4 regions of the Arhodomonas sp. KWT2 genome follow, and region 1 is predicted to be linked to each of the others. Evidence: predicted binding sites of a transcription regulator. Region 1 holds the regulator's gene; each other region holds the start of a gene.
What was found. The regulator FNR, encoded in region 1, switches genes on or off when oxygen is low (the NO sensors DNR and NnrR bind a similar motif). The targets are predictions, from matches to a motif close to TTGATNTANATCAA.
Positions count from the first base shown of each region.

Region 2: ACEZHJ_RS17805 (ribonucleoside triphosphate reductase) is a predicted target of FNR. The motif match lies at 1,230-1,243, and genes of this name have one in related genera.
Region 3: ACEZHJ_RS12040 (DUF3149 domain-containing protein) is a predicted target of FNR. The motif match lies at 2,929-2,942, and genes of this name have one in related genera.
Region 4: ACEZHJ_RS06705 (cytochrome ubiquinol oxidase subunit I) is a predicted target of FNR. The motif match lies at 2,640-2,653, and genes of this name have one in related genera.

Region 1 is NZ_JBHFPQ010000051.1:16,950-24,621, reverse strand. It holds gene ACEZHJ_RS15610 (DUF2889 domain-containing protein) at 1-260, shown strand, start outside; gene thiL (thiamine-phosphate kinase) at 257-1,222, shown strand; gene ACEZHJ_RS15600 (phosphatidylglycerophosphatase A) at 1,219-1,689, shown strand; gene fnr (fumarate/nitrate reduction transcriptional regulator Fnr) at 1,960-2,739, shown strand; gene ACEZHJ_RS15590 (hypothetical protein) at 2,791-3,072, opposite strand; gene sufT (putative Fe-S cluster assembly protein SufT) at 3,154-3,705, opposite strand; gene ACEZHJ_RS15580 (polysaccharide deacetylase family protein) at 3,752-4,465, opposite strand; gene ACEZHJ_RS15575 (glycosyltransferase) at 4,453-5,568, opposite strand; gene ACEZHJ_RS15570 (sulfotransferase) at 5,565-6,776, opposite strand; gene ACEZHJ_RS15565 (phasin family protein) at 6,950-7,327, opposite strand; gene ACEZHJ_RS15560 (isocitrate/isopropylmalate dehydrogenase family protein) at 7,470-7,672, shown strand, end outside.
Region 2 is NZ_JBHFPQ010000053.1:50,779-58,450, forward strand. It holds gene ACEZHJ_RS17795 (chorismate lyase) at 1-278, shown strand, start outside; gene ubiA (4-hydroxybenzoate octaprenyltransferase) at 275-1,156, shown strand; gene ACEZHJ_RS17805 (ribonucleoside triphosphate reductase) at 1,304-3,379, shown strand; gene nrdD (anaerobic ribonucleoside-triphosphate reductase) at 3,394-3,576, shown strand; gene ACEZHJ_RS17815 (anaerobic ribonucleoside-triphosphate reductase activating protein) at 3,569-4,285, shown strand; gene recG (ATP-dependent DNA helicase RecG) at 4,295-6,379, opposite strand; gene ACEZHJ_RS17825 (RidA family protein) at 6,386-6,772, opposite strand; gene spoT (bifunctional GTP diphosphokinase/guanosine-3',5'-bis pyrophosphate 3'-pyrophosphohydrolase) at 6,868-7,672, opposite strand, start outside.
Region 3 is NZ_JBHFPQ010000048.1:49,368-57,039, reverse strand. It holds gene ACEZHJ_RS12055 (heterodisulfide reductase-related iron-sulfur binding cluster) at 1-1,131, shown strand, start outside; gene ACEZHJ_RS12050 (DUF3501 family protein) at 1,155-1,739, shown strand; gene ACEZHJ_RS12045 (patatin-like phospholipase family protein) at 1,772-2,605, opposite strand; gene ACEZHJ_RS12040 (DUF3149 domain-containing protein) at 2,701-2,850, opposite strand; gene ACEZHJ_RS12035 (diguanylate cyclase) at 3,063-4,298, shown strand; gene ACEZHJ_RS12030 (PaaI family thioesterase) at 4,622-5,092, opposite strand; gene ACEZHJ_RS12025 (PaaI family thioesterase) at 5,089-5,556, opposite strand; gene mgtE (magnesium transporter) at 5,746-7,116, opposite strand; gene ACEZHJ_RS12015 (glycine betaine ABC transporter substrate-binding protein) at 7,145-7,672, opposite strand, start outside.
Region 4 is NZ_JBHFPQ010000038.1:104,174-111,845, reverse strand. It holds gene ACEZHJ_RS06715 (CBS domain-containing protein) at 1-124, shown strand, start outside; gene ACEZHJ_RS06710 (CocE/NonD family hydrolase) at 138-2,096, opposite strand; gene ACEZHJ_RS06705 (cytochrome ubiquinol oxidase subunit I) at 2,762-4,162, shown strand; gene cydB (cytochrome d ubiquinol oxidase subunit II) at 4,169-5,170, shown strand; gene cydD (thiol reductant ABC exporter subunit CydD) at 5,228-6,823, shown strand; gene cydC (thiol reductant ABC exporter subunit CydC) at 6,813-7,672, shown strand, end outside.

The DNA of each region.
Region 1 (7,672 bases):
CTGCCTTCCAGTCGCTGGTGGGCGTGCGCATCGGCCCCGGCTGGATGAAGGCGGTTCGCTCACGCATCGGGAGCGTCGAGGGCTGCACCCACCTCTTCGAGCTGCTGCGCCCGATCGCCACCACCGCCTACCAGACCATCCATCCGCCGCCGGACAGCGACGGTCGCCCGATGCTCATGAACAGCTGCCACGGCTGGCGTGCCGGCGGTGAGGCCATCGCCACCCTCTACCCCGAGTGGTTCCGGCCGGAGCAGGGATGAGCCTCTCGGAGTTCGCGCTGATCGAGCGGTTCTTCACCGGCCTGGGGGCCGAGCGCGGCGACGTGACCCTGGGCTGCGGCGACGATGCCGCCCTGGTCGAGGTCGGCGGCACGACCCTCGCGCTGGCCGTGGACACCATGATCGAGGACGTCCACTTCCCCGCCGACGCCCCGCCGGCGAGCATCGGCCACAAGCTGCTGGCCGTGAACCTCAGCGACCTGGCGGCGATGGGCGCGGAGCCTGCCTGGGCGCTGCTGGCGCTGACCCTGCCGGCGGTGGACGAGAACTGGCTCACCGCCATGCGCGGCGGGCTGGACGCGCTCGCGCGGACCCACGGCCTGGCGCTCATCGGCGGCGACACCACGCGGGGCGAGCGGCTGACGGCATCGCTGTTCGTCGGCGGGCCGGTGGACAATCCCCTGCGCCGTGACGGCGCCCGCCCCGGCGACGTCCTGTGGGTCTCGGGGTGGCCCGGCGAGGCCGCCGCGGGGCTGGCCTGCTGGCAGGCCGGCGAGCGCGGAGACGACGTGGCCCCCCTGATCGAGCGGCTCCACCGGCCGACCCCCCGGATCGCCCTCGGGCGGGCACTGCGCGGGCTCGCCACCGCCGCGGTGGACGTCTCCGACGGGCTGCTTGCCGATGCCGCCCACCTGTGCGAGCGCAGTGGGGTGGCGGCGACGGTGCGTGCCGCCGACGTCCCGCTGTCACCCGCGCTGGCCGCGCGCGGCGGGGCCGCGCTGGACTACGCCCTCAGCGGCGGCGACGACTACGAGCTGCTGTTCACCGCGCCGGCGGACGCCGGCGAGGCCCTACGGCGTCGTGCGGCGGATGCCGGCGTGGCGGTGACGCCCGTTGGCGTGATTACCGCCGGTGCCGCGGCCGTGACCCTCGTCGGTGCGGACGGCGCGCCGCTTGCCGCGGGGCGCACCGGCTACCGGCACTTCGACGGGACCGGCGAATGAGCGCGGGGTTTCGTCTCGCCGATCCGCGCCAGTTCCTCGCCCTGGGATTCGGGTCCGGCCTGCTCCCGCGGGCCCCGGGCACCGCCGGTACGGTTGTTGCGGCGCCCCTGGTCTGGGCCCTCGGCCTGCTGCCGGCGTGGGCCTATGCCACGGTGCTCGCGGCGGCCTTCGTCATCGGCTGCTGGATCTGCGGTGTCACCGCCCGTGCGGTGGGCGTCGACGACCATCCCGCCATCGTCTGGGACGAGTTCGTGGGGCTGGCCGCCACCCTGGCGCTGGCACCGCAGAGCCCCGCCGTGGTGGCGGCGGGTGTGGTGGCCTTCCGCGTCTTCGACATCGTCAAGCCCTGGCCCATCCGGGTGTTCGACCGGCGCCTGCACGGGGGCTTCGGCATCATGCTGGACGACGTCCTCGCCGCCGTGCCGGCCGCGGTCTGCCTGCACCTCGCGCTGGCCCTGCTGGGCTGAAACGGTGCGGTGCGTCTTACAGCCGTTCCGGATGTATTGTTCAGGTCTCAGAGCCCCGCAGCTCCCTTCGGGCTCGCCTGTCTGCGCCCGTGCGCGGCGTTGCGCTTCGCTCATGTAGCGCCGCTACACATCGCTCAGCGCGCCTTGCCACGAGTGCAGACAGGCAAGCTGAGGCCTGACAATACCCCCAGAACGGGCTGTGCTCCGCCGTGGGTGATGTCGTATGCTGATGATGAACAACCAAGGACTGCCACTCACCCAGGGTGCGACATGAGCGACCAGCCCAACCCCGGCGAGTTCCGGGTGGCGCGGCTGCGCAGTGCCTGCAACGATTGCGGGCTCGTGCAGCTGTGCCTGCCGGTGAGCCTTGAGACCGAGGACGTCGACCGGCTCGACCAGATCGTGCAGCCACGCCGGCCCATCAAGCGTCACGAGCACCTCTACCGAACCGGCGACGGTTTCGGCGCGATCTACGTCGTGCGCACCGGCGCGTTGAAGACGTACACGCTCTCCGAGAGCGGCGAGGAGCAGATCATGGGCTTCCACCTACCCGGCGAGGTGGTGGGGCTCGACGCCATCAACGAGGGCAGCCACCCCTGTGGTGCCCAGGCGCTGGAGACCACCACGGTCTGCGAGGTGCCGTTCGAGCGTCTGGAGGCATTGTCGACGCGTATCCCGGGCCTGCAGCGCCAGCTCCTGCGGCTGATGAGCAAGGAGATCTTCTCGGATCATGAGATGCTCCATGCGCTGGCCAACCGCAGCGCCGAGGAGCGGCTCGCCATCGTGCTGCTGAGCCTGTCCAAGCGGTTCGCGCGCCGCGGCCTGTCACCGTGGCGGTTCCGGCTGCCGATGTCGCGTTCCGAGCTCAGCAACTATCTGGGTGTGGCGCCGGAGACCATGAGCCGGTTGTTCCGCCGCTTCCAGGAGCGGGGCTGGATCGCCAGTCACGGCAAAGAGCTGTCGCTGGAGGACGTGCGCACGCTCCGGCATCTTGCCGGGCAGTCCCGCAACGAGGCGCCTGATCGGGACGTGCGCTCCGGCAGGGGGTGAGTACAGGTCCCGGGTGCCGGGCGGGCGCCGCGGCACCCGCCCTGCCTGCGTTCAGGTCTCGCCGCGCATGTAGTGGCGCTCGGCGTGCACGAGGGCCCGGTGCCAGTGCAGCACCGTCTCGTTATCCGGGAAGCGGGCCACGAGCTTCGCCGTTTCCCGGTTGAGCCGGGAGATCTTCGCTTCCTTGACCTCCTCGTTCGGTGTCGCCTGGGCGGCGACCCAGTTCTCCCGCAGCTGGGCGATGCGGGCGTCCAGACCTTCAAGCCCCGACATGCCGGCCACCCCGGCCAGCAGTGCCATGGTGACGAGGGCACTGATCACTGTGCGTTTCATTGCCTGCGCTCCTCCCCTTGCGTCGTCACCCGCCCCGCCTGCAAGGACAACCCCATCGGCGCCTGGGTTCCGTGTCGGCGATCACATCATCCCCGTTTGCAGACGAGCGGCCTCGGACATCATCTCGAAGGACCAGGGCGGGTCGAACACGATCTCCACGGACACGTCCTCCACGGTGGGCACCTGCAGGACCTTTTCGCGTACGTCGTAGGCGAGGATGTCGCCCATGCCGCAGCCGGGGGCGGTGAGCGTCATCTCGATGGCCACCGAGCGGCTGCCGTCGTCGCGGCGCGACACCTGGCAGGTGTAGACGAGGCCGAGCTCGACGATATTGATCGGGATCTCGGGGTCGTAGCAGCGTCGCATCTGGTCCCAGACGAGCTGCTCGACGTCCGCGTCCGAGGCGTCGTCCGGCAGCTCGGGGGCCGCCTCCGGCTCCTTGCCGATGGCGTCCGCGTCCTTGCCGTCGATACGGAAGAGGTTGCCCTGGATGTAGACGGTGTAGCTGCCGCCGAGGGCCTGGGTGATCATGCCCTCGGCACCCTTCGGGATCACGCCGGTGTCGCCGGAGGGGATCAGCGCGGCGTCGCAGTCGCGCTCGAAGACCACGGGTTCGTTGGGTTGCGCCTGCATGACGGCCTCCGCTACCTGAAACTGGACTGGTTTGGTCGGAATTCTATCACCCAGCGTGCGGGTATGCAGAATCCGCTCCGGCCATCAGTCCGTCGTAGTCCAGGGGGTCGCGTACCGCGGCGAGCCGTCGCAGCAGAGTCCCGCGCAGGCGCAGACGGTGATCCCGCGGGTGCAGCGCGATGCGCACCGGTCCCGGCCAGCGGCCGAACACGGCGTCCAGGGTGCCCAGCGCCGCCGCCCGCGCGGGCGTATCCGCCTCGAAACCGATGACCGGTAGCCGCCGCCGCCGACCGGTGCGCAGATCATGCACGGCGGTGAGGGTCTCCAGGTAGCGGAAACCGAGGTCGGCGAGCCCCGTGGGACGGATCGGGCCCAGGGCCCAGGCCGGCGGGACGTACAGGGCCGGGCGGCCGAGGTCGTTGTCCGCGAACCACGTGCGGCAGCGGCGGACCAGCGCACGTATCCCCGCGGCGTCCAGGGCCAGGTGCTCGGCGGCCTGGCGCGAGAGCGCCGCGGCGTGCAGGCGGTGATAGCAGCCCCGGACAGCCGTGGCGCGGTGGTGCCAGCCGTGGCCGGCGAGGACGTGTCCGCGTGCGCGCCATTCGCGAAGCCGGGCGAGCCCGTCGGGGGGCCAGTCACGCCCCGGCACGACCAGCAGGGTCACCGGGGCGATGTCGTGGTGCGCCAGCAGGCTGAGCTGCTCGCGCACCGGCGCCAGGGTCTCCGGCATCACGTCGTGGATCGAGACTACGGCCCGCACGGGCCCGCTCCCGGGGCGATCACGGCCAGCCAGTCCGCCACCGTCTGCGCCTGCAGTCGCGAGACCGCCGCCCGGGCCTCCCGGGTGCGGTGGCGGAGCACGGCCGGCGCCATGCCGTCGAGTCGTCGCAGGGCGGCCGTCAGGTCCTCATGCTCAGCGATAGGGTGGAGACCGGGGGCGAGCTCGGCGCGGTCGCGAATGCCGCAGCCGGCGGAGACCACCGCCGGGCGCTCCCGGGCGAGGGCCTCCAGGGCAACGGTGCCGAAGGCCTCGAGCCGTGATGGCAGGGCGAGCGCGTCGTGGTCGTCCAGTGCGGCGGCCACCGCCTCGCGCGGGAGCCAGCCGAGGTAGTCGAGGTTGGGGAGGGCCGCGGCGTCGGCCTCCACCCGGGTGCGAAGCGGTCCCTCGCCGGCGATGGAAAACCGGATGCCCGGCAGTGCACGGGCCGCCGCCAGCACCTCGGGCAGCGATTTCTCCGCGGCCAGGCGGCCGACGAAGAGCACGGCCTCGAGCCGGCCACTCGCTGGCCGGACGGGCCTGTTCAGGAACGGCGGGCCGAGGGGGGTGCCCGTCACCCGCACGGCCGGCGCGCCGTCGGCCGCCGCCAGTGTCCGCATCCCCTCCGAGACCGCCATGACCGCATCGGCGCGGCGCAGCAGGTGGCGGTTGCAGGCACGCAGGCCCAGCCGCCCCGCCGTGCCGCGGAGCGCCCCCCAGTAGAGTCGTCCCAGGGCGGCATAATGGGTATGCATGCCGAACACCACCCGGGCGCCGAGCCGGCGGGCGGCGCGGGCGCCGAGGAGACCGTAGGGGCCGGGCGTGGCGATCACCACGGTCTCCGGCGCGATCTCCGCGAGGCGCCGGGCGAGGGCCCTCGGATCGGGGACGCCGACCCGCTGGGAGCGGTCGCCGGGCAGTGGCACCGACAGCCACTCGCGCAGACCGTTACCGGTGTCCGGGCCGATGGTGGTGATCGTATCGAGGTGCGGGGCGAGGGCGTCGCTGAGGTCCTGGTAGTAGGTGCCGACGCCGTTGCGCCCGGCACCGGCGTCGGTGACCACGGCCACGCGCGGCCGCGCGGCGGTAACGGGCACCGCGCTCATGCCGTTCTCCGGCGATCGGTCAGCTCGTGCGCGGGGATCGGGACGGTCGCCGTGTAGTCGAACCGTCGTGCCGCGGGTGAGAGCGTGGCCGTGAACGCGTCGCCGTCACCGGCGTCGTGCCGGTGGCGGGAGCAGTGGGTGCGTGCCTGTCCGTCCAGCGCGTCGAGGCGGGCCTCGAACGCCGGTGCCAGCGGCAGGGACAGGATCGTGTAGATCCGGTGTACACTCGCCGCCAGCCGCGTGCGCTGGGCGGGCAGCGGCAGGAACACCGCCGTGCCGGGCGCGGTACGGCCCAGCGCCGCGAACAGGTGATCGTAGTAGCCGGCGAAACGGGCCGCCAGCCGGGCGTTGAACGCCCCGGAGTCGTAATCGCCGTGGCAGACGCGCAGCGACGGCTCCAGGCAGCTGAGCTGGGAGGACAGGGCCCGGGCCGGCTCGCGCACGCAGGCGATGATACGGGCGTCCGGGAACAGCGTGAGCAGCGTGTCGGTCAGGGGCGCGAAGGCGGCGTTCTTCGACAGCAGCCGCCGGCCGTCACCCCGGGCATGGAGGTGGCGGCGCAGACAGTCCCGGTAGAAGCCGCCGAGCGCCGCGCGTTCGTCCCGGTCCAGGGCCTCCCCGAAGGCCGCGAAGCGCCACAGCCAGCCGGCATCCGGGAACGGCACCACCAGCACGAAGCACCACAGCACCGGCAGCAGTACCAGGTAGTCCTCCTCCGGTGCGTCCGCGCGTACCGGATGGGTGTCGTCCAGTCCGGCGAACAGCCGGCGCTCGGCCAGCCGGCGCAGCCGTACCAGCGGTGCGCCGAGGCCGCGGTCCAGGCGGCCCACCGCCGCCCAGAAGCGGCACCACGTCACCGACACCCCGAACACGCATTCCCAGGCCCGGAAGGTGGTGAACTGGCCGTCCTCGGCGAGGGCCGCGTGCAGCGCAGTGGTGCCGCTGCGCGGCACGCCGAGGATGAACACCGGCGACGTCACCGGCGTGCGCCGGTAGCCGCGGAACAGGACCTCGTCGAGGGCCAGCCCGACGGTGTGATAGAGCCAGAATGGCGGAAACGCCAGCAGCAGGGCGCCGCGGGTGAGCAGGTGCCGCGGGCGGGGGCGCACGATCGCGCCGGGCCGCAGGCTCGTGGCCACGAGGGTGGCGTAGCGGCGCAGCGCGCGGCGCATCAGCCACAGGGTGGGGTTGGTGTCGGGCCGGATCATCGCCGGCAAGCATGCGCGCCGGTGCCGCCTCGCGCCATCACGTTGTATGACGCAGCGGTGACGATTCGATGACGATGCGGGGCGCGGACAAAGAATCGCCCCGCGGGATGCACGGGGCGAAGGAGGGGAGAGAGCCTGGTTGCGCCAATCGGCCACAGGGCCGATTGTCCGCCTCAGGCCGCGGCGGACTTGCCCTGACCCGTCGTGCTCTTGCCGCGACGCGTCCGGGTCCGACGGGCGGAGCCGCCGGCGGACTCGGCCAGCGCGCGGCCCATGCCGGCGAAGGCCTCGAGGTCGTCGGTCACGCGGCGGCCGAAGCGCGACGCGATATCCTGCTGACGACCGACGTAGTCCTGCAGGCTGGCGGCGTCGTGCACCGCGCTGGCCGCCCGGAGCTGCTCGACGCCGAGGCCGACATAGGTCCGCGCGGACTCGATCTGGCGGCTGGCGGCCTTCTCGGCGTGGTCGATCGCCGTCTTCGCGAAGCGCCGGGCCGGCTCGCCCGCCTCGTTCATCTGGTCGAACATCTGCTTGATCATCTGCTCGTACATGGGAGCCTCCCACTGTCCGTTGCTGTTGCAGTGCAACATAGCAGTGGTTTTTGTGCATCGCAACATCCGTTGGGCGCCGCTCGTCGGCCGGGGTCTGGTATCGTTACGCGGTCCATCTACTTTCATGCGAAGGAGGCCCGAGATGGCGCGATCGTCCTGGCGTGTGGCCGTGCTCCCCGGCGACGGCATCGGCCCCGAGGTGATGCGGGAGACCGTGACGGCGCTGGAGCGCCTTGCCGGTTCCGGCGGCGTCGATCTCCAGATGGAGCGGTTCGACTGGCCCTCCACCGCCTGGCACCGGGATCACGGCGAGCTCTGGCCGGCCGACTGGCGTGAGCGCCTGGC
Region 2 (7,672 bases), on a different contig from region 1:
TCCCGACCGCCACCCTCGGCGGCACCCTGCGCCGGCTCCGCGCCCTCGGGCACACGCCCCTGGGCCGCGTGCTCTTCGGGCGCTACCCCCTGCGCCGCGGTCCCATCGAGGTCGCCCGGCTGCGCCCCGGGGACGGCCTGCGCCGGGATGCCGAGCACCACGGCGAGGCCCCCGCGCAATGGGCGCGCCGCTCGGTATTCCGTGCCGGCGGACGCGCCCTGCTGGTCGCCGAGGTCTTTCTGCCGGCGCTCCTTCGCGCCGAGGAGGATGCAGGATGAGCACGAACACGCCCACTGGATGGCTGACCCGGCTGCACGACTATGCACGCATGGCCCGGTTCGACCGGCCGATCGGCAACTTCCTGCTGCTCTGGCCGATGCTCTGGGCGCTGTGGCTCGCCGCCGAGGGTCCGCCGCGCCCCCTCGTGCTCGCGGTGTTCATCGCGGGGGTGCTGGTGATGCGCGCGGCGGGCTGCGTGATCAACGACTTCGCCGACCGCGACTTTGACGGTCACGTCAAACGGACGCAGGAACGGCCGCTGGCGACCGGCCGGGTGGGCGAGCGCGAGGCCCTGGGGGTCTTTGCCGTGCTCTGCGCCGTCGCCTTCGCGCTGGTGCTGACCATGAACGGCCTCACCATCGCGCTGGCCTTCGCCGGCGCGGCCCTCGCGGCGACCTACCCGTTCGCCAAGCGCTACACCCACCTGCCCCAGGTCCACCTGGGGGCGGCGTTCGGCTGGGCAGTGCCCATGGCCTTCGCCGCCGAGGCCGGCGCGCTGCCGCCGCTGGCGTGGCTGGTGTTCCTCTCCGCGGTGATCTGGGCCACGGTCTACGACACCGAGTACGCCATGGTCGACCGGGATGACGACCTGCGCATCGGCGTGCGCTCCACGGCGATCCTGTTCGGCAACCAGGACCGCATGATCATCGGCCTGCTGCAGGTGCTGATGACGGTCACGCTCGTCGGTATCGGCATCGCCGCACAGCTATCGGCGATCTACTACGCGTCGGTGGCCCTCGGTGCGCTGCTGTTCGTCCGCCAGCAGTGGCTGATCCGCGAGCGCGAGCGCGGCCCCTGCTTCCAGGCCTTTCTGAACAACAACTGGTACGGCGGCGTGATCTTCGTGGGGATCGTGCTGCACTACATGTACCGCTGAGCACGGTCTCCGCGGAGACGCTGCGCGTGAGACCCCCGCACCACGCCGGCCACGAGTAACTACATATAGTGCTCTGACACAAGTCAATGTGCCACATATTGATTGCCGCCATGCTCGACCCATCGTCCGACACGGCGGAGATCACTCATGCCCCAACACCCGCGCTGTGGCCGGAAGGACTCCGGCGATGCGTCCCCGGCGGCCCGCGTCGTCAAGCGCGACGGCAACCACGCGCCGTTCGACCCCGACAAGATTCACACGGCGATACGCCAGGCCGGTGCAGCAACCGGCGAATTCGGCAACGAGGCCGCGGCGACCCTCACTCGAGAAGTGATCGCCCGGCTCGCGGAGACAGGGGACGGGGATGCCGAAATCGGCGTCGAGACCATCCAGGACGCCGTCGAACGCGAACTCGCCGGGACCGGACACTTCACCACCGCACGCGCCTATATCGCCTACCGCGAACAGCACGCCCGGCTGCGGCGGGACCGGCACACGCTCGTCGATGTCGAGCGGACCATCAACGAATACCTCGGACGCGAAGACTGGCGGATCAACGCCAACGCGAACCAGGGCTACTCCCTCGGCGGACTGATCCTGAACGTCTCCGGCAAGGTCGTAGCCAACTACTGGCTCAGCCATGTCTACCCCGCGGAGATCGGTGAGGCTCACCGCCGCGGCGATATCCACATCCACGACCTGGACATGCTTGCCGGCTACTGCGCCGGCTGGTCGCTGCGCAACCTGCTCAATGAGGGCCTGAACGGGATCCCCGGCAAGGTCGAGGCCGGCCCGCCACGGCACCTAGGCTCCGCCGTGGGCCAGATCGTGAACTTCCTGGGTACGCTGCAGAACGAGTGGGCCGGCGCCCAGGCGTTCTCGTCGTTCGACACCTACATGGCCCCGTTCGTGCGCAAGGACAGCCTCACCTACCCCGAGGTCCGGCAGGCGATACAGGAGCTCGTCTACAACCTCAACGTCCCCTCGCGCTGGGGCACACAGACGCCCTTTACCAATCTCACCTTCGACTGGATCTGTCCGGCAGACCTGTGCGAGGACACACCGGTGATCGGCGGCGAGCCCATGCCCTTCACCTACGGCGAGCTCCAGGACGAGATGGACATGATCAACCGGGCGTACATGGAGGTCATGACCGCTGGCGACGCCCGCGGACGGGTGTTCACCTTCCCCATCCCCACCTACAACATCACCGACGACTTTCCCTGGGAATCGGAGAACGCGGAACGACTGTTCGCGATGACCGCGAAGTACGGCCTGCCGTATTTCCAGAACTTCATCAACTCCGACCTCGAGCCGCACATGGTCCGCTCTATGTGCTGCCGGCTCCAGCTCGATCTCAACGAGCTGCTCAAGCGGGGCAACGGCCTGTTCGGCAGCGCGGAACAGACCGGATCGCTCGGGGTGGTCACCATCAACTGTGCCCGCCTCGGCCACCTCTACCGCGGCGACGCCGCGGCGCTGTACGAACAGCTCGATACCCTGCTCGCGCTGGCCTGCCGCAGCCTGGAGATCAAGCGCAGGGTCATCCAGCGGCACATGGACGCCGGGCTGTTCCCCTATACCCGGCGCTACCTTGGCACGCTGCGCAACCACTTCTCGACCCTCGGCGTGAACGGGATCAACGAGATGATCCGCAACTTCACCGACGACGCCCACGACATCACCACGCCCTGGGGTCAACGGTTCGCGGCCGAGTTCCTCGATCACGTGCGCGACGTCATCGCCGGATTCCAGGAAGAGACCGGACACATGTACAACCTGGAAGCGACGCCCGCGGAAGGCACCACCTACCGCTTCGCCCGGGAGGACCGCAGGCGCTTCCCCGGCATCCTCCAGGCCGGCACCGAGGAGACGCCCTACTACACCAACTCCTCGCAGCTGCCAGTGGGCCATACTGACGACCCGTTCGAGGCGCTGGCACACCAGGAGGCGCTGCAGCGTCGCTACACCGGGGGCACCGTACTGCACCTGTACATGAACGAACGGATCTCCAGCACGGCGGCCTGCCGCAAACTGGTCCGGCATTCGCTGGAGCGCTTCCACCTGCCCTACATAACGATCACGCCGACCTTCTCCATCTGCCCCAGGCACGGCTACCTCGCCGGCGAGCACCCCTACTGCCCCCGGTGCGACGAGGAGATCCTCGCGCGCCGACGGCGAGAGACGGGCAGGCAGGACCACGACACCATCAGCAATACGTAAGGAGGGCATACGCCATGACGACAGTACGACCCGAGCACGACAGCCACGAGGCGCTCCGCGACGAGGAGCGTCAGCCCTGCGAGGTATGGACCCGCGTCATGGGCTACCACCGTCCGGTTTCGTCGTTCAACGTCGGCAAGCGGGGCGAGCACCGTGAGCGGCGACACTTCCGCGAGGAGCGCACGCATCTTGACTGACCGGAAACCGCCGGCCGCCCTCCAGGTGGCCGGCCTCGTCCCCATGACCGCGGTGGACCTGCCCGGACGGCTCGCCGCCGTGGTGTTCTGCCAGGGCTGCCCCTGGGCGTGCGGCTACTGCCACAACCCCCACCTGATCCCGGCCACGGGTCCGGAGACGATCGGCTGGCCGTCGGTGCGCGAGTTCCTGCGCCAGCGCCGGGGGCTACTGGACGGCGTGGTCTTCTCCGGCGGCGAACCGACCCTCCAACGGGGGCTTGCGCACGCCCTCGCCGAGGTCCGATCCCTGGGCTTCGAGACGGGTCTGCACACCGGCGGCGCCTATCCGCAGCGGTTGCGCCGGCTGCTGCCGCAGGTGGACTGGGTGGGATTCGACGTCAAGACCCGGTTCAGCGATTACGAGCGGGTCACCGGCGTGCCCGGCAGCGGCGAGCGAGCCCGGCAGAGCCTGGACTATCTGCTCGGCAGCGGCGTCACCTACGAAGTCCGCACCACGGTTCACCCCCTTGTGATCAGCCCGGATGGGCTACTGCACCTGGCCAGGGAGCTGGCCAGGCTCGGCGTGCGGCACTATACGCTACAGGCCTGCCGCGCGACCGGCGCCACCGATCCCGCCTACGGCGCGCCCGGAGTGACCGGGCTGCTGGAGACGACCCGGGCACACCCTATAGAACGGCTGTTCGACTCCTTTCAGATCCGTGACGCCTGAACGGATTGCTCACGCCTGGGCGTAGCGCTCGCCCTCGCCCACCCAGCGCTCAATCAGCGCCTGCACGGTAGCGGCGTCCCCGGCGAACAGCCGCGACGCCGCTGTGCGGACGTCGTCCAGCAGGTCCGCGTCACGCCCGAGGTCTGCGATGCGGTACTCCATCGCGCCGGTCTGGCGGGTGCCGAGCAGCTCCCCCGGGCCACGTATCTCCAGGTCCCGGGCGGCAATCCGGAAGCCGTCGCCGCTCTCGCGCAGCACCCCGAGCCGGGCCTTCGCGGTCTCCGAGAGCGGGCCGTGATAGAGAAGCACGCAGCTGCTCGCGGCACTGCCCCGGCCGACCCGGCCGCGGAGCTGATGGAGCTGGGCCAGGCCCAGGCGCTCCGGGTTCTCGATGATCATCAGCGAGGCGTTGGGCACGTCCACGCCCACCTCGATCACCGTGGTGGCCACCAGCAGATCCAGCCCGCCGTGTTCGAAGGCGGTCATCACCGCCTCCTTCTCGCTGCCCGTAAGCCGGCCGTGGACCAGCCCCACGCGCAGGTCCGGCAGGGCCTCGCCGAGCAGCCGCGCACGCTCCTCGGCCGCCTCCGCCTCCAGCACCTCGGACTCCTCCACCAGGGTGCAGACCCAGTACGCCTGCCGGCCCTCGGCGCAGGCGGCACGCACCCGCTGGACGACATCGTCGCGGCGGGTGTCCGGCACCGCCACGGTGGCCACCGGCTGGCGCCCGGGCGGGAGCTCGTCGATCACCGAGACGTCCAGGTCGGCATAGGCGGTCATCGCCAGCGTCCGCGGGATCGGCGTGGCGGTCATGATCAGCTGGTGGGGCTGGCTGGCGCCGTCCGCGCCCTTGTTTCGCAGCGCCAAGCGCTGATGCACGCCGAAGCGGTGCTGCTCGTCGATGATCACCAGTCCCAGGGCATGGAACGCGACCTCCGACTGAAACAGCGCGTGGGTGCCCACGGCGACCCGCGTGGTGCCATCAGCGAGCGCGGCCAGGGCGTCCCGCCGGGCGCGCCCGGACAGCCGTCCGGAGACGTAGTCCACGCTCACGCCGAGCGGTGCCAGCCAGTCACGGAAGGCACGGAAGTGCTGCTCGGCGAGCAGCTCCGTGGGCGCCATCACCGCCGCCTGGCAGCCCGCCTCGACCCCGGCGAGTGCGGCGAGCGCGGCGACCACCGTCTTGCCCGAGCCGACATCGCCCTGGACCAGCCGCAGCATGGCCTGCGGCTCGGCGAGATTCGCCAGCACCTCGGCCAGGACCCGTTCCTGGGCCTCCGTGAGCGCGAACGGCAGGGCCTGCCGCAGGGCCTCGCGCAGCCCACCGTCGCCGGTGAGCCGCGGCGCCGGCAGGCTCCGGCGATGGGCCTCGCGCAGGCGCAGGAGGCTGAGGCGATGGGCCAGCAGCTCCTCGAAGGCGAGCCGGCGCACCGCGGGGTGGCGGCCGTCGAGCAGGGCCTCGACCGACGTGTCCGGCGGCGGCCGGTGGATGATGGCCAGCGCCTCGTCCAGGGGCGGCAGCGACAGCGCCTCGCGCAGCCGATCCGGCAGCAGCTCGGGCAGCGCCCGCGCCCCGGTATCCAGGGCGTGGGCCACGATCCGGCGCAGCGTCGGCTGGGTGACACCCTCCGTGGTCGGGTAGACGGGGGTGAGACCGTCATCCACCGGCGCCGGGGCGTCGCCGGTGATCACCTCCCATTCCGGATGGACCATCTGCAGCATGCCCGCCCCGGGACGGCCCTCGCCGAAGGCGCGCACGCGGGTGCCCGGCTGAAGCCGGCGCTGCTGCGCGGCATGGAAGTGGAAGAAGACCAGCTCGGCGGCACCGGTGCCGTCCTCCACCCGGCAGACCAGGCGCCGGCGACGGCCGGGCACCACGGCGGCATGGGCTACCCGGGCCTCGATCAGGCCGGTACGCCCCGGACGCAGCTCGCCCAGGGGCACCACCCGGGTGCGGTCCTCGTAGCGCAGCGGGAGATGGAAGAGCAGGTCACCAACGCGGTGCAGCCCCAGCCGGGCGAGGCGCTCGGCCAGCCGGGGCCCCACCCGCGGCAGGTCGGTGACCGGCCGCTCCAGCGGGCCTGTCACGGCCATGCGCGTTCAGCCGGCGAGGCTCAGGATCCCCTCCATCTCCACCTGCGCGCCCTTGGGCAGCGCGGCGACGCCGATCGCCGCCCGTGCCGGATACGGCTCGGCGAAGTAGGCCATCATCTGATCGTTCACGGTGGCGAAGTTGGCGAGGTCGGTGAGGTAGATATTGAGCTTGGCGATATCCGCGAGGTCACCGCCGGCGGCGCGGCAGACCGCGCGCAGGTTCTCGAACACCTGCCGGGCCTGGGTCTCGAAGCCGCCCTCGACCAGGGTCATGGACTCGGGATCGAGGGGGATCTGGCCGGAGAGGTAGACGGTGTCGCCGATACGCACGGCCTGGGAATACGGGCCGATGGCGGCCGGGGCGTCGTCGGTATGGATGATCTCGCGGGACATCGGGTCACTCCGTTGGTTCGGGATAGTGGGCACGGCAACGCGCCACGGGCAAGCAAGCATAGCCAGCGTGGGGCCGCCGGCTCAAACACCGCGGCTCACCCGCGGCGGCGGCTGATGCGCAGCACCGAGTTGAGCCCGCGCAGCCGGCGCATGATCCGGGCGAGGTGGACACGATCACGCACGGAGATGGTCACGCGGATGGTGGCGATCATCCCCTCCTTCTCCTCCTGGTCCACGGCCTCGATGTTGGAGTCCAGCTCGGAGACGGTGGCGGCGACACTCGCCAGCACGCCGCGCTTGTTGACCACGTCCACCGCGAGGGTGACCGGGAACTCGCCCCCCACCGACTCGTCCCACTGCACATCCAGCCACTTCTCCGGGTGGTTACGGTAGTCGCGGATGTTGTTGCAGTCGCGGTGATGGATCACCACGCCGCGGCCGGCGCTGACGAAGCCGACGATGGGATCGCCGGGGATCGGCCGGCAGCAGCGCGCGAAGGTAACCACGGCACCCTCGGTGCCACGCACCGTGAACGAGCCGCTGCCCGGGCGCTGGCGCTCGCCGGCGTCCTCGGTGTTCAGGCCGGAGAGACGCTGGGCCACCAGCCAGGGCATGCGCTGGCCGAGGCCCACGTCGCGCAGCACGGTCTCCAGGTCGGGCGCGCCGAGCGAGGCCAGTGCGGCATTGACCCGCTCCTCGCCCAGGTCCTCCAGCTCGATCTCGAAGGCCTGCAGGGCCTGGCTCACCAGGCGCCGCCCGAGGCTGACGGCCTCGGCGCCGCGCAGGCGCTTGAGGCTGTGACGGATGGCGGTACGCGCCTTGGCCGTGACCACGAAGTCCAGCCACGCGGGGTTCGGCCGTGCCACCGGGGCGGTGATCACCTCCACGGTCTGACCGGTC
Region 3 (7,672 bases), on a different contig from region 1:
GACAGCGCGTTCCAGCAGGTCGCGGATGCGTGCACGCTCTGCGACATGTGCTTCATGACGAAGTGCCCGTACGTGCCGCCCCACGAGTTCGACGTGGACTTCCCCCACCTGATGCTGCGACACCGCGCGGTGGAACAGCACCAGGGCCGGCCCGGCTTCGCCGACCGGGCGCTCACCGAGACGGACCGCAACGGCCGCCTCGCCGGCAGGCTCGCACCGCTGACCAACTGGGCGAACCGGCGCGACAACCACCTCACCCGGCCGGCCCTGGAGCGCATCGTCCACGTCCACCGGGACGCGGCGCTGCCCGCATTCCATCGCGACACCCTGCTCCGGCGCGCCGACCGGACCCCGGCGGTGAACACCGCGGCCCCCGCCCACGGGCGGCGCGCGGTGCTCTATGCCACCTGCTTCGGCAACTACAACAACCCCGACATCGGCGAGGCCACCCGCGCCGTGCTCACCCACAACGGGGTCGAGACGGAGGTGGCCTATCCCGGATGCTGCGGCATGCCCAAGCTCGAGCAGGGCGACCTGGAGGCGGTCGCCGCGGCGGCGACACGCACCGCGGACGCACTGCTGCCCTGGGTGGACGACGGCTACCGGGTGATCGCGCTGGTCCCCTCCTGCGCGCTGATGCTCAAGTTCGAGTGGCCCCTCATCGTCGACGACCCGCGGATCCAGCGGCTGGCGGAAAACACCATGGACGTCGCCGAGTACGTGGTCGACATCGCCCGCAACGAGGGTCTCGCCGACGGCCTCCAGCCCCTGGAGGGCGGCGTCTCGCTGCACCTTGCCTGCCACGCCCGGGCCCAGAACATGGGGCCGAAGGCGGCGGACATGCTGCGCCTGATCCCGGACATCGACCTCGACGTCCAGGAGCGATGCTCCGGCCACGGCGGCGCATGGGGCGTGAAGAAGGAGAACTTCGAGGTCGCGATCAAGGTCGGCCGCCCCCTGGCGCGACGGGTCTTCAAGTCCGGCAGGCAGCACCTCGCCTCCGAGTGCCCGCTGGCCGGTGCCCACATCGTCCAGGGCCTGGAACGCCAGGCCGGCGACGGCGACACGCCGCCGCACCAGTCATCGGTTCACCCCATCCAGCTGCTGGCACAGGCCTACGGGCTCGCCTGAGCGCCGGCGGGAGGGCAGCGATCATGGCCAGACAGATCACCCGCGACGACATCCTGAGCATGGAGGCCTACGGCGCCATTCGCCGCGACAAGGCCCGCGAGATCTCCGCGGCCAAGCGCCACCGGCGTATGGGCGTCGGCCCGGACGCGACGATCTACTTCGAGAACTACGACACCATGTGGCGCCAGATCCACGAGATGCTGTTCATCGAGCGCGGCGGCGAGGCCCAGATCGACGACGAGCTGGAGGCCTACAACCCGCTGATCCCCCAGGGGCGGGAGCTGGTGGCGACACTGATGTTCGAGATCCCCAACCGGGAACGCCGCCAGCAGGTGCTCGGCCGGCTTGGCGGCGTCGAGGAGACCGTCTGCCTGCACCTGGGCGACGAGCGTATCGCCGCGCAGGCGGAAACCGACGTGGACCGGACCACCGCCGAGGGCAAGGCGTCGTCGGTGCACTTCCTGCACTTCCCGTTCACCGACGCCCAGGTCCGGCGCTTCTCCGACCCGGAGACCGAGGTCGTGCTTGCGATCGAGCACCCGAACTACACCCACACGGCGGGCATGCCCGCGGACGTGCGCGCCGCCCTTGCCGGGGACTTCGACTAGCTGCCCGTCGGAGCCAGACCCGCCTGGGCCGGCTAGCCACCGCGGATACGGGCCTCGACCGCCTCGGCGAGGCGGCGTTTGAGTTCGTCGCGGGCGGGCCCCGACTGGGCGTAGACCGTGTCCCGCCGCCCCACCTCCAGCGCCCGGACGTCGACGATGTCCGGCTCGATGTAGATGTCGGGCTCGCGATGGCGACGCTTCTCGGCGATGATCGCGCTCTGCATGATCTGGAAGGTGTTGAGCACCGAGTCGACGAAGGACAGCGCCGCCTTGGGCGAGCGCTTGCCGGTGACGTTGATGGCCACGGTCAGATCGCAGTCGTCGACGAGCAGGTCATAGGGCAGCGGATTGACCGTGCCGCCGTCGACCAGCAGCCGGCCGTCGATCCGCACCGGCGTGAACACGCCGGGCAGCGCCATGCTCGCCTGCACCGCCGGCAGTAGCGGCCCCGCATCCAGGACCACCTGCCCACGGCCCCAGAAGTCCGTGGCCACGACACTGAGCGGGATGTGGAGCTCCTCGAAGGTCTCGGGCATACGCTGGCCGTAGAGCGCATTCAGGAACGCCCGGCTGCTCACCAGTCCGCCCCGGCCGATGGCCGGGTCGAACAGCTCCAGCCAGCGCAGCAGCTTGCGCTCGAGGAGCAGCTCCCGCCAGGCATGGCTGTCCCGCACCGCGAGCTCGCCGGCGATGGCGTCGATCTCCGCCGCCGAGCGCCCCGAGGCGTAGAGCCCTGCGATCACCGCGCCGACGCTGGTCCCGGCGATGCGCGCCGGGCGCAGCCCGAGGGCCTCGAAGGCCTCGAGCATCAGGATATGGGCGAATCCATTGGCTCCCCCGGCCCCCAGGGCGAGACCGATACGCACTGGCACCTCCGCTGATCAACCGCCACGCCGTGCCCCGCACTATCCGGCAGCGCGCGCCGGTGGGCAAGCGGGCCGGCCACCATCGGCGGCGATGCTCAGTGCCGGCGGCGCTCGGCGTCCTCGCGCCGGATATGGCGAAGGAAAAAGACCACGAAGAAACCGCCCATCCCGAGCATGAACAGGATCACAACGAGGCTGAGCCAGAAATCCGGTCGCCCGGACAGGAGATTCGTGAGTGCTTCCATGACCGTCGTCTTCCCGTTGGTTGTGATTGTCTGCAAGCCGATTTCGGGCCAGCTTGCTGCGGCCGGGCACGATTTATGTTGATTTGCGTCAACACCGGACACCGGGAGGCCTTCCCGCTTATTCCAGGTATGCCATGCTAATGCGGCGCTTCGGCATGCCGGCCGGCGACGGCGCCGGACGGGGTGCACATCCAGTAACCGCGGAATGAACGATGGCCGATCAACCTCTTCCGGGCGGGCAGCCCAACGAGCGTCGCACCGCCCCCACCATGGGCGGTCCCGGCACCGAGCAGACGACCACCGAGGTGCTGCGGGTAACCATTGACGACCTGCTGAGCGCCCGCCACCACTCGCCGGACTTCACCGCGATCCGCGCGGACTACCTGCGCGCCCGGCTTCAGGTGATGCAGCTGGTATTCGCGCTCGGCTTCCTTGCCTGGATCCCGCTGGACTTTCTGCTGCTTCACACCCGCGAGGCGCTGCTCATCGCCATCGCCCGCGGCAGCCTCGCGGCGGCCCTGTGCGCGCTCTGGCTCGCCGCCCGCCCGGTCCGCGGCAATTACCGGCGGATACTGGGACTGATCGCGGCGAGCGTGTTCGCCATTGCCGTGTTCTATGCCGTGGTCATGGGGCTGCATGGCAGCGGGCTGCGCACGGCGGCGGCCATCGGCGGCTACGAGGCACTGCCGTTCGTGCTCATCGGGCTTACGGCACTGTTCCCGGTGACCCTGGTGACCGGCGTGGGCCTGATCGCCATCACCCTGGGCATGCACCTGGTCGTCGAGCTCACGCGCGGGACGCTGACCAGCATCGCCACGCTCAACACCCTGTGGATGCTCGCCTTCGTCGCCGGCATCACCCTCTGGGTACAGGCCGGCCAGCTATGGATGCTGCTGCGCCTGTACCGCGAATCCACCCGTGATCCACTCACCGGCCTGATCAACCGCCGGGTGCTGACCCGCTCGCTGCAACGCCAGTGGTCCGGCGGCCGGCCGCGGCAGGGCTTCTCGCTGGTCATGCTCGACATCGACCACTTCAAGCGCATCAACGACGACCACGGCCACCAGAGCGGCGACCGCGTGCTCCAGCACGTGGCCGAGGTCATGCGCCGCCAGCTGCGCCTGGGCGACCTCATCGGCCGCTACGGCGGCGAGGAGTTCCTCGCAATACTCCCGGGCGTTGGCAGCACGCAGGCCGTCGAGGTGGCGGAACGGCTGCGTCAGGCCATCGCCGGCACCACGGTCGAGGGCGTGGACGGCGCCACCATTTCCCTGCGCGCGAGCCTGGGCGTAACGGCCTACGAGCCGGGGGAGGCACTGGAGAACGCCCTCCAGCGTGTCGACGACGCCCTCTACCAGGCCAAGGAGACCGGCCGTGATCAGGTCATCCACCGCCAGAGCGAGGTGACGACCACGGCCGGTGCCACCCCGGGCTACAGTGTCCCGTAGAGGAGGTAATCGCCGCGCCTCGCGCAGGGATACCGCCATACCGGCTCCGGGAGCGGAAAAGCCCGGGGCGGAGGAATGACGGAAGAATTAAAGGGAAGGGTCCGGCCAAGGGGGGAAACCGGACCCTTCAACCCGGCGCCGGCCGTTGCCCGGCAACGATCCGCCGCCCTGGCGTCACCGGGGAAACCGGTGGAGCGGCCGCTTGGACCGGGGACGCGGGGGAGACGCCGCGCCAGCCCGGCACGCCCGGCGGGAACCCGGACGCGCCTTTACCGCTCACCGGGATAACTGGGGGACGCCGGGCGGGTTTTCAACCACCCGGATCAAATGCCGGCGCTCTCCGCCTCCGGATCCGCCAGCAGGAAGTGACAGCGGGCACTAGCGACCTCGCGGCGCTCGCCGGCCTCGTCGAGCTGCCAGGCCTGTACCGCCACGTTCGCCACCCGCCTGCCCTGGCGACGGACATCACACGCCGCGCACAGGGTCTCCGGTCGCCCCGGACGCAGGTAGTCGATGGAGAAGTCCACGACCTTGGGCACCCGGCTCGCCTGCTGTGTCCACAGCAGGTGCAGTACCGCCGCGTTCTCCATGAACGCACCGATCACGCCGCCGTGAAGTGCCGGCAGGTGCGGGTTGCCGACGTTGCCCTCGCGGAAGGCCAGCCGGAACTCCAGTGCCCCGCCGGCCTCGCTGAAGCTGATCCCCAACAACCGGGCATAGGGGATAAGCGCGACCAGCGCATCCGGATCACCGCTGCGCCGGGCCTCGGCCACCCGCGCCATGAGGTCCTTCATGCCACCCCCTCCACCAGCGTGGGACCGTCGTCGGCGACGCGCATGAAGGTGCTCATGCTCATGGCGATGGGATCATCGACACCGGGCTGATAGACGCTGCAGCGCGCGAAGGCGATCTGCTCGGTGAGCTTGTAGCACTCGGCGTGGGCGTAGACGGCCTCTCCCGGTACCGCGGGGCGCATGTAGTCGATGCGCAGGTCCAGGGTGGCAACCGCGCGGGTGGCATTGAGCGCGGCGATGACCGCACCGCCGCTGGTCTGGTCCACCAGGGTGGTGATCACCCCGCCGTGGATAACGCCGGTGACGGGGTTGCCGACCATGGACTCCCGGTACGGCACCCGCGCGGTGAGCGTGCGCTCGCCCACCGCCACCGGCTCCATGCCCAGTACCGCGCTGTGGGGGATGGTCTCGAAAAAGCGCCTGGCAATCGCCAGGCGTGCGTCGCTGTCCTCGTCTACCACCACTGCCGTCCTCGCTGCCTGTGAGGGGCCACGCCGCCTGACAGCCGGCGGGACCCGCGCTGTCACTCTACCCCCCGGGCACGCCGGCTGCCTATAGCACTGCCGGGCAGGGTCGTGGCGCACACGCCATGGCCCGGCGGCACGACGCGGCCGCGTTACCGCATCCCGCCGGCGCCCCGCGGGAAAGCCGGGCTAGACCAGCACCCAGGTCGCCAGGCCAAGGAAGCTCGCGAATCCCACGATGTCCGTCAGGGCGGTGAGCAGCATGCCCCCGCCCAGGGCGGGGTCGATACCCAGGCGCTCGAGCAGTAGCGGCACCGCCGTACCCGAGAAAGCGGCATTGCCGAGGTTGACCAGCACCGCCGCGGCGAACACCAGCGCCAGGGTGGGATCCCGGAACCAGCCGTAGACGGCGCCACCGAGCACCGTCGCAAGGGCTGCCCCCAGCACCGCCGCGACGCCGACTTCGTGGGCGAGCAGGCGCAGACCGTTGGCCCGGCCGACCTGGTCGAGGGCGATGCCCCGGGTCACCAGGGTGAGGGTCTGGATGCCCGCCACGCCGCCCATGCTCGCGACGATGGGCATGAGAATGGCGAGGGCGACACGCTGCTCGATGGTGGCCCCGAACAGACCGATCACCCAGGACGCCAGGAAGGCGTTGACCAGGTTCGCCCCCAGCCAGACCCCGCGCCGCGCGGCAGTGGCCAGCACCGGCGCGAACATGTCCTCGCTCTGGCCGAGGCCGGCGGACTGCATCAGCGATCGCTCGCCCTCGCGGCGGATCACGTCCACCACGTCGTCCACCGTGATGCGGCCGATGAGATGGCCGGTCCCGTCCACCACCGGTGCGGTGGTGAGATCGCGGTCCTCGAACAGCCGCGCCACCCGGCGCGCCGACGTGTCCGCGGGGATCGCGTCCAGGTCCCGGCGCATCAGCTCGGAGACCAGGGTGCCGCGGGGACCCGCCACCAGCTCGTCGAGGGGCAGCATGCCGCGGAAACGGTTGTGACGGTCTATCACGAACAGCGCGGTGATGTGCTCGGGCAACGCCCCGTCCTTTTTGCGCACCCGGCGGAGATAGCGTTGTGCGGTCTCCAGGGTGACATCCTCGCGCACCGCCAGGGCATCCGCGTCCATGAGACCGCCGGCGGTGTCCTCGGGGTAGGAGAGCACGCGGCGCAGGCGCTCGCGGCGCTGCAGGTCCATGGTCCGGAGCAGCGCCCGGACCACCTTGCGCGGGAGCTTGTCGTAAAGATCGGCGAGCTCGTCGAGCTGGAGATGCTCGACATCCCGGGCAAGCTCGGCGGGGCGGGTGGCATCGATGAGCCGGTCGCGCACCTCGCGCCGGGCCTCGATGAGGACCTCGCCGCGCACCGTCGGAGCGGGGATGGCCTGCCAGACCGCGAGGCGGTCCTCCTTGGGCAGGGCCTCCAGGATATCGGCGATCTCTGCGGGGTGACGCGCCGCGGCGAGACCGGTGACGGCCTCCGTGTCACCGGCCTCGAGGGCCCGGGCGATCTCGCTCGTCCAGTCCTCGAGCTCCGCGGCGGTCTCGGCGCTCACTCGCCGTCCCCGTGGCGACCGGGCGCGGTCACTTAACGCCCATGGCCTCGCGGACCACCGGCAGGGCATCGCGCCCGCCGTCGGCGGTGGTCACGCCGTCGAGCCACTTCTCCAGCAGCTGCGGGCGCTTGCGCACGAACGCCTCGCCCGCCGGGCCGTAGTCCATGTCGTCGTTGAGCACGTAGTCGCCCATCAGGCTCTGGTCGTCGACGCTGACCTGGAACTGGCGAAGCAGCCGGGCGACGTTGGTGCAGCGCTCGGCGTAGCCGGACGTGGCGATGGTGTGCACGGTGGCGCCGCCCTGGTTCGGGCCGAAGTAGTCCTCGCCGCCATGGAGGAAGCGCATGTCGATGTTGCGCGTCATCGGGTGCGGCGCCCAGCCGAGATAGACCACCCACTTGTCGCGGCGCACGGAACGGCGCACCTGGGTGAGCATGCCCGCCTCGGAAGAGGCCATGAGCTCCCAGTCGCCGAGGCCGTAGGCGTCGTCCTCGATCATCTTGCGGATCAGCAGATTGCCGTCATTGCCCGCCTCGATGCCGTAGATCCGGCCGCC
Region 4 (7,672 bases), on a different contig from region 1:
GGCCGGCGATCTCGCCGGGATCATCGCTGTGGACGACGTTGTCGGCCTGCTCGGGGAGGTGCTCGAAGACCTCGCCGCCGTGGTCGAGCGCCAGCGTGACCGCGAGGTGGACGAGCGGCCCTGAGGGGCCGCACCGGTCACAGCAGCTGGCGGCGGATGCGGCGGTTCCAGTTGCGCGAGAACACGCGCTGGCCGTTCTCGTAGGCGTCCAGCTCGGCGTGCACGTGGAAGTGCCCGCCGTCCGCGGTGAGCAGGGTGCGGGCGCGGGTCTCGATATCCCAGCCCTCGCGGCGCAGGCGCTGGCGGGTGACCACTTCGCCGCTGGGCGAGCTGAAGTCGTCGCCCGCGTAGCGGTAGTACTCCCGGGTCTCGTCGGTCAGCTCGATGTCGGCGTCCTCGATGCGCACGGTGCCTTCGTCCTTGATCACCTCCAGGGTCGCGTAGTCCCCTTCAAGGTCGCGGTGCACCAGCCAGCGGTACTCCGCCTCGTGCAGCCGTGTTACCGGCGACGGGGCCGGGTAGTCCGGTGCAGGCAGGCGTACCGCCGGCGCGTTCGTCTGGGCGCTGCGCACCGGCAGCCACAGGCGCGTGTCCCCAAGGTCCACGGTGAGCCGGACGGGTTCCGGGGACGGCCAGGCCAGCGGCCAGTAGGAGGTGGAGATCGCCAGCCGCACGCGGTGGCCGGTGGCGAAGGCGTGGCCCACGTTGTTGAGCGGGACGCGGACCCGGTAACGCCGCCCCGGTGTCAGCGGCTCCGGCTCGGCGTGGCTGTCGCGGTGGGTAAGGTTCAGCAGGCCGTAGGTGGTGCGTGTCGCCTTGTCGTCCGGTGCGACGTCGGAGAGACGCACGGCGACCATCGCCACCGGCCGGTCCACGGAGAAGGCGAGTTCCAGCTCCGGCGCACCGAGCAGCTCCAGGGGGGCCTCCAGCGGCGCCGTGTCGAACACCAGGGCCCCGCCGTCCTCCTCGCGCTGGTCGTAAGGCAGGTCCGGGCCGGCGGCATAGGAGCACCACTTGCCGGCGAACAGGCCCACGCTGAGAGGGGATTGCACGGTCTCGCTGCCCGGTGACGGCACTGCGGTCCGAGCGAGGTCGCGCCCGGGATTCAGGTAGTACGGTGTGGCCGTGATGTCCGGTGACGGCCATTGCCGCTCGCTCACCCAGCGACCGGGACGATGCTCGTACTGGGCCGCGGGTGCGGTGCTGTCCTGGACCCAGGCCCGCAGCATGGGCTCGGCGTCGATGCCGGTATCCCGGCCCTTCAGCCAGCGGTCCCAGAAGCGCAGGACCTCCTGCTGGAAGCCGATCGCCGGACCCGGTACGCCCTCGTGGGGATACTTGTGGCTCCACGGCCCCACCAGCCCGAGGCGCGGTCCGGGCAGGTTCTCCAGTAGACGGAATACCGTGTTGGTGTAGCCGTCCGCCCAGCCGCTGACCGCCATGACCGGGCAACGCACGTCGGTGTAGTCCTCGCAGACCGAGCCGTGGCGCCAGTAGTCGTCCCGGTGGGGATGGCGCAGCCAGGTGTCGAGCCACAGGCCGCTGCCCTCCAGCCGTTCCATCCACATGCGGCGCCAGTCGTCGCCCACCAGTGCCGGGTCCGGTGGCAGGGCGTTGAACGCGAACATCACCGAGGCCCAGGAGAGGTTGTCGCCAAGGAGGCAGCCGCCCATGTAGTGGACGTCGTCGGCGTAGCGGTCGTCGGTGGAACACACGGTCACCACCGCCTTGAGTGCCGGCGGCTGACGGGCGGCGATCTGCAGGCCGTTGAAGCCGCCCCAGGAGATGCCGATCATGCCGACGCTGCCGTCGCACCAGGGCTGGCTGGCAAGCCATTCGATCACCGCGATGCCGTCGTCCTGCTCGATGGGCAGGTATTCGTCGGTGAGCACCCCTTCGGAGTCGCCGCTGCCGCGCAGGTCCACCCGGACCGCCGCGTAACCGTTCGCGGCGAACCAGGGGTGCAGGGTCTCATCGCGGTCGCGGGTGATGTCGCGCTTGCGGTACGGGATGTACTCCAGGACCGCCGGTACCGGCACGTCGCCGGCGTCCGCCGGCAGCCAGATGCGGGCGGCGAGCCGGGTGCCGTCCGGCATGGGGATGTTCGTGTGCTCGATGCTGCGGACCCCGGCGGCGGTGGACGGACTGGTATCAGACACGGCGGCGGGTCTCCCTTGCGGTGCGTTCTGTGCGCGGAACGGTAGCGCAGGCCTGCCCGCGTCGTCACCGCCCGCCGCGCTGTGGGACCCGGATTCACGATGCGGGCGCTCCGGTGCGTCCCGGTTTACAGGATGACCCGGGAGGCCGTAATCGCCCGGCAGGGACCTCCGGCTGGCGGCCCTGCCCGGTTATGAACGCGGGCACCGTCTGGTCGACAGGCTTGACGCCGCGGGTGGGGCCATCCCGATCATGGGAAGGGCAAGGCAGCGTGTATCGTGCGTGGTCGGGACAGGTAGGGGTCCCAAATTGTCGCTCGCGGCGGGATCGGCGTGGTGGGTCCGCTGGACGTGGCGGTTCGTGACTTAGTCACAGTCACGGTTGCAGCCGGCGTAGTCTCATAGGGGGTGCGGTGCAGCAAGGGCACCGCCTGCGGGGTCGGAGGATGACCTCCACAATGAGTGAACGTGCGTTCACTCGCATTGTCATAGAACAATGATCGTTGTCGAGGGGAGGAGCGGTACGGCGGACCTCCAGGGGCGGGCGCGGCGTCCTGACAAGGCCCGTCGCCAGGGAATGTCTCTCTAGAAACCGGGGTATCGTCATGGAACTCGACCCATTGCTCCTGTCGCGAATACAGTTCGCGTTCGTAGTCTCCTTTCACGCCATATTTCCCGTCTTCACGATCGGGCTCGCGTCCTATATCGCGGTCCTCGAAGGGCTGTTCTACCGCACCGAGGACCCGGTCTGGGCGCGGCTGTCGGGCTTCTGGAGCCGCGTGTTCGCCGTCGTGTTCGGCATGGGCGTGGTCTCGGGCATCGTGATGTCGTTCCAGTTCGGCACGAACTGGAGCAACTTTGCCCAGGCCACGGCGAACTTCATGGGGCCGGTGCTCTCCTATGAAGTGGTCACCGCGTTCTTCCTGGAAGCCGCCTTCCTCGGCGTGCTGCTGTTCGGGCGCAACAAGGTCCCGCCGGGCACCCATCTGTTCGCGGCGGTCATGGTCGCGCTCGGCACCTTCATCTCCTCGTTCTGGATCCTGTCGGCGAACAGCTGGATGCAGACGCCGGCGGGCGTGGAGCTGCGTGACGGCGTCTTCCACGTCACCGCCTGGGGCGAGGCGATCTTCAACCCGTCGTTCTGGTATCGCTTCTTCCACATGGCGCTGGCCTCGTTCCTAACGGGCGGGTTCGTGGTCACCGGTGTGAGCGCGTACTACCTGCTGCGCGGGCACGACGTGCCGGCCAACCGCCGTGCCCTGTCGATGACGCTGTGGCTGCTGCTGTTCATCGCCCCCGGCCAGCTCCTGGTGGGGGATATGCACGGGCTGATGACGCTGGAGCACCAGCCCACCAAGGTGGCGGCCATGGAGGGCAACTGGGAGCGTGAGGCCGGGGCGCCGATGCTGCTGTTCGCGCTGCCGGACCAGGACGCCCAGGACAACGCCATCGAGGTGGGCATCCCCAATCTGGCGAGCCTGATTCTGACCCATGAATGGAACGGCGAGGTCCCCGGCGTCACCGAGGCACCGCGGGACGAGCAACCGCCGGTGGCGATCGTGTTCTGGTCTTTCCGCGTGATGGTTGGCCTCGGGCTGCTGATGATCGGCTTCGCCTTCTGGGGCGCATGGCTGCGCTGGAAGGGGCGGCTGTATGACGCCAGGGGCTATCTTCAGGGGCTGCGGCTGATGGCGCTCACCCCGTTTCTGGCGGTCCTGGCCGGGTGGTTTACCACCGAGGTCGGTCGTGCGCCCTGGCTGGTCTACGGCGTGATGACCCAGTCCGAGGGGGTGACGCCGTCGCTCACCGGCGGCATGGCGCTGTTCAGCCTGATCGGCTACGTCCTCGTCTATGCCGTGGTCTTCGTCTCGGGCGGCTACTACCTGACCCGGGTGGTGCACCAGGGCATCTCGGAGGAGTCGGAGAACGAGTCCGACCGGCCGATGCGCCCGCTGTCGGCGGCGCACACGCCATTCGACGAGGACACGGCCCGGGCCGGGAGGTAAGCAGTCATGGGAACGATCGATATCACGATGATCTGGGCCGTCATCATCGCCTTCGGCGTGGTGATGTACGTGCTCATGGACGGCTTCGACCTGGGCGTGGGGGTGCTCTTCCCCTTCGCCCCGGACGAACGCTCGCGGGATGCAATGATGAACTCGGTGGCCCCGGTGTGGGACGGCAACGAGACCTGGCTGGTGCTCGGCGGCGCCGGGCTGCTGGGGGCGTTCCCACGGGTCTACTCGGTGCTGTTGCCGGCGCTCTACATCGGCGTGTTCCTGTTGCTCGCCGGGCTGATATTCCGTGGCGTGGCCTTCGAGTTCCGCTTCAAGGCGCAGCGCTCGCGTTACCTGTGGAACTGGGCGTTCGCCGGCGGCTCGACAGTGGCCGCGTTCGCGCAGGGGGCCGTGGTCGGTGCCTACATCCAGGGATTCAATACCGTCGACGGCGTCTACGCCGGCGGCGCACTCGACTGGCTGACGCCGTTCACCGCGCTCACCGGTATCGGGCTGCTGCTGGGCTACGCGCTGCTCGGCACCAACTGGCTGATCCTCAAGACCGAAGGCGAGCTCCAGGAGTGGGCATACCGGCTCAGCCCCCGGCTGCTCGCCGCGGTGCTGGTGGTGTTCGCGATCATCGGCGTGTGGACGCCACTGGTGGATGACATGGTGCGGGAGCGCTGGTTCGGCAATCTCAGCACGATCTGGATCCTGCCTGCGCTCACCCTGGCCGCTGCCGGTGTCCTTTACCGGGCCGTCCGCCGGCGCCAGGAGGGCGTGCCCTTCGTGGCGACCATGGCGGTGTTCGTGTTCACGTACCTGAGCCTGCTGGTGAGCAAGTGGCCGTACGTGGTGCCGCCGGCGTTCACCTTCCGCGAGGCGGCGTCCGCGCCGGAGTCGCAGCTGTTCCTGCTCATCGGCGTGCTCTTCGTCATCCCCATCGTGCTGACCTACACCGCCTGGACCTACTGGGTCTTCCGCGGCAAGGTCAGCGCCGACGCCGGCTACCACTGACCGCCGGTGGCGGGGGAGGCGGCGCCGCGGCGGTGGCTCGACGCCCGCGCACGATCCGTGCGCGGGCCCCTCGGTGCGGCGGTGGCCGCGGGGCTGGTGCAGACCGCCGCGGTCGTCGTCCAGGCCGGGACCTTCGCGTGGCTCGTCGCGGCGATGCTCGATAGCGGCGTCGACGTCCCCCCCGTCGCGTTCGTGGTGCTCGTCGCCGCGGTACTGGTGCGCGCCGGCGCCGAGTACGCCCGTCAGCACGCCGGAATCGAGGCGGGCCTGCGGGTTCGCGGCGACGTACGCCGCGAGCTGCTCACCCGCCTGGACGCCCTCGGCCCGGTGGGGGTCGCGGCGGAGCCCTCCGCCGGGCTCGCCAGCCGGGTGGTGGAGCAGGCGGAGGCGCTGGAGGGCTACTATGCGCGTTTCCTCCCGCAGATGGTGCTGGCGGTGGTCTCGCCGCTGGCGATACTGGTCGTGGTCGCGTGGCTCGACTGGCTCGCCGCGCTTTTCCTGGTGGCCTCGGCGCCGTTGATCCCGCTGTTCATGGCGCTCGTGGGCATGGGTGCAGAGCGGCTGAACCGGGCTCAGTTCCGGGAACTGAGCCGGCTGTCCGGCCATTTTCTCGACCGCATCCGCGGCCTGTCGACCCTGGCGCTTTTCGATCACGGCGAGCGCAGCATCGAGGCCGTGGCCGCTGCCGCCGACGGCTATCGCCGGCGGAGCCTGCGGACCCTGCGCGTCGCCTTCCTCTCTTCCGCGGTGCTGGAGTTCTTCTCGTCGGTGGCGATCGCCGTGGTCGCCATCTATATCGGCTTCGGCCTGCTCGGCTACGTGGCCTTCGGGCCGGCGCCGGCGCTGACGCTGTTCAGCGGGCTGTTCATCCTGCTGCTCGCCCCGGAATTCTTCCAGCCGTTGCGCACCCTCTCGCAGCATTACCACGACCGCGCCGCCGCTATCGGTGCCGCGGCGGAGCTGCTCGACGTGCTCGAGCGGCCGGCGGCGGTGAGCGACACCGCCGACCCGGCGTTGCCGCCGGGGGCGCTGGAGCTGGAGGCCGTGACCGTGGGTACGGCGGATCACGCCCGGGTGTTCGGGCCGCTGTCGCTCAGCGTGCCGGCGGGCAGCTGCGTGGTGATCACCGGGGCCACCGGGGCGGGCAAGACCACGCTGCTGAGGTTGATCGCGGGTTTCCAGGCGCCCGACGAGGGCCGGGTACGCGCGGGGGGCGTCGGCGCCGTCGCCTGGCTCGGTCAGCGGCCGCTGGTGGTGCCGGAGACCCTGGCGGGTAACATCCGTCTCGGCTCGGCGCAGCCGGTCGAGGACGACGCGGTGCACGAGGCCGCCCGGCGGGCAGGCGTGCTGGCGTTCGCCGAGGCGATGCCGGACGGGTTGGATAGCCGGGTGGGCGAGCGGGGTTACGGCATTTCCGGCGGCCAGGCGCAGCGCCTGGCCCTCGCGCGGGTGTTCGTGTCGTCCGCGCCGCTGGTGCTGCTGGACGAGCCCACCAGCGCGCTGGATGCCGCGACCCGTCAGCAGGTCGTCGCGGGGCTTGCGGCGCTGCGCGAGGCCGGCCGCACGCTGGTCATCGCCAGTCACGACCCGGTGCTCACGGCGCTGGCGGACCGGGTGGTCCACCTGGCGGGAGCGCGGCGCGATGTGGCGTGACCTGAGGCCGTATCTCCGCGTCCTCCGCGGCTACCGGTTGAGGCTCGTCGCCGGAGCCGCGCTGCTGTTGCTCACCACCGTGGCGGCCACCGGCCTGCTTGCGTTATCCGGCTGGTTCATTACCGCCACGGCGGTGACCGCGGCGCTCTGGGCAGCGGGGGCGACGGCCGCGCTGAACATCTACGTCCCCGGCGGGGGGATCCGTGCGTTCGCGCTGACCCGGACCGCGGCCCGCTACGCGGAACGGCTGTACAACCACGACACGGTCCTGCGTCTGCTCGCCGAGCTGCGCACTGCCGTGTTCACCCGGCTGACACGGCTCGACCCGGCGACCCTCGCGCGCTTCCGTGCGGCGACGCTGCTCAACCGCCTGACCGCGGACATCGATGAGCTGGATACCCTCTATCTCCGGGTGCTCGCGCCGCCGCTGGTGGCGCTCGTGGCGGTCGTGCTGCTGGCCGCACTGCTCGCTGTGTTCGCGCCGTCGATCGCGCTCGTCGTCGCCGTGGCGTTGCTGATCCTCTGGGCCGCGGTGAACGCGGCCGCCGCGCGGGGCGGGCTGGCGCTGACCGAGCGCGTGGCAGCGGAGACCGAGGCGTTGCGGGTGACGGTGGTCGCCCACGTCGAGGGCCTGGCGGAGCTGCTCGCGTTCGGCAGTGGCCGGCATCATCGCGAGGCCATGCTTGCCCGGGAGGCGCGCCTCACCGCGGACCAGCGGCGCCTCGCGCGCCGCGCGGCGGCGGGGGAGGCCGTGATGCTCGCCGGCATCCAGCTTGCGGGTGTCACCGCGCTGGGGCTCGGCGCCATCGCTTACGGCGCGGGGACGGTCTCCGCCGCGGTGGTGGTGCT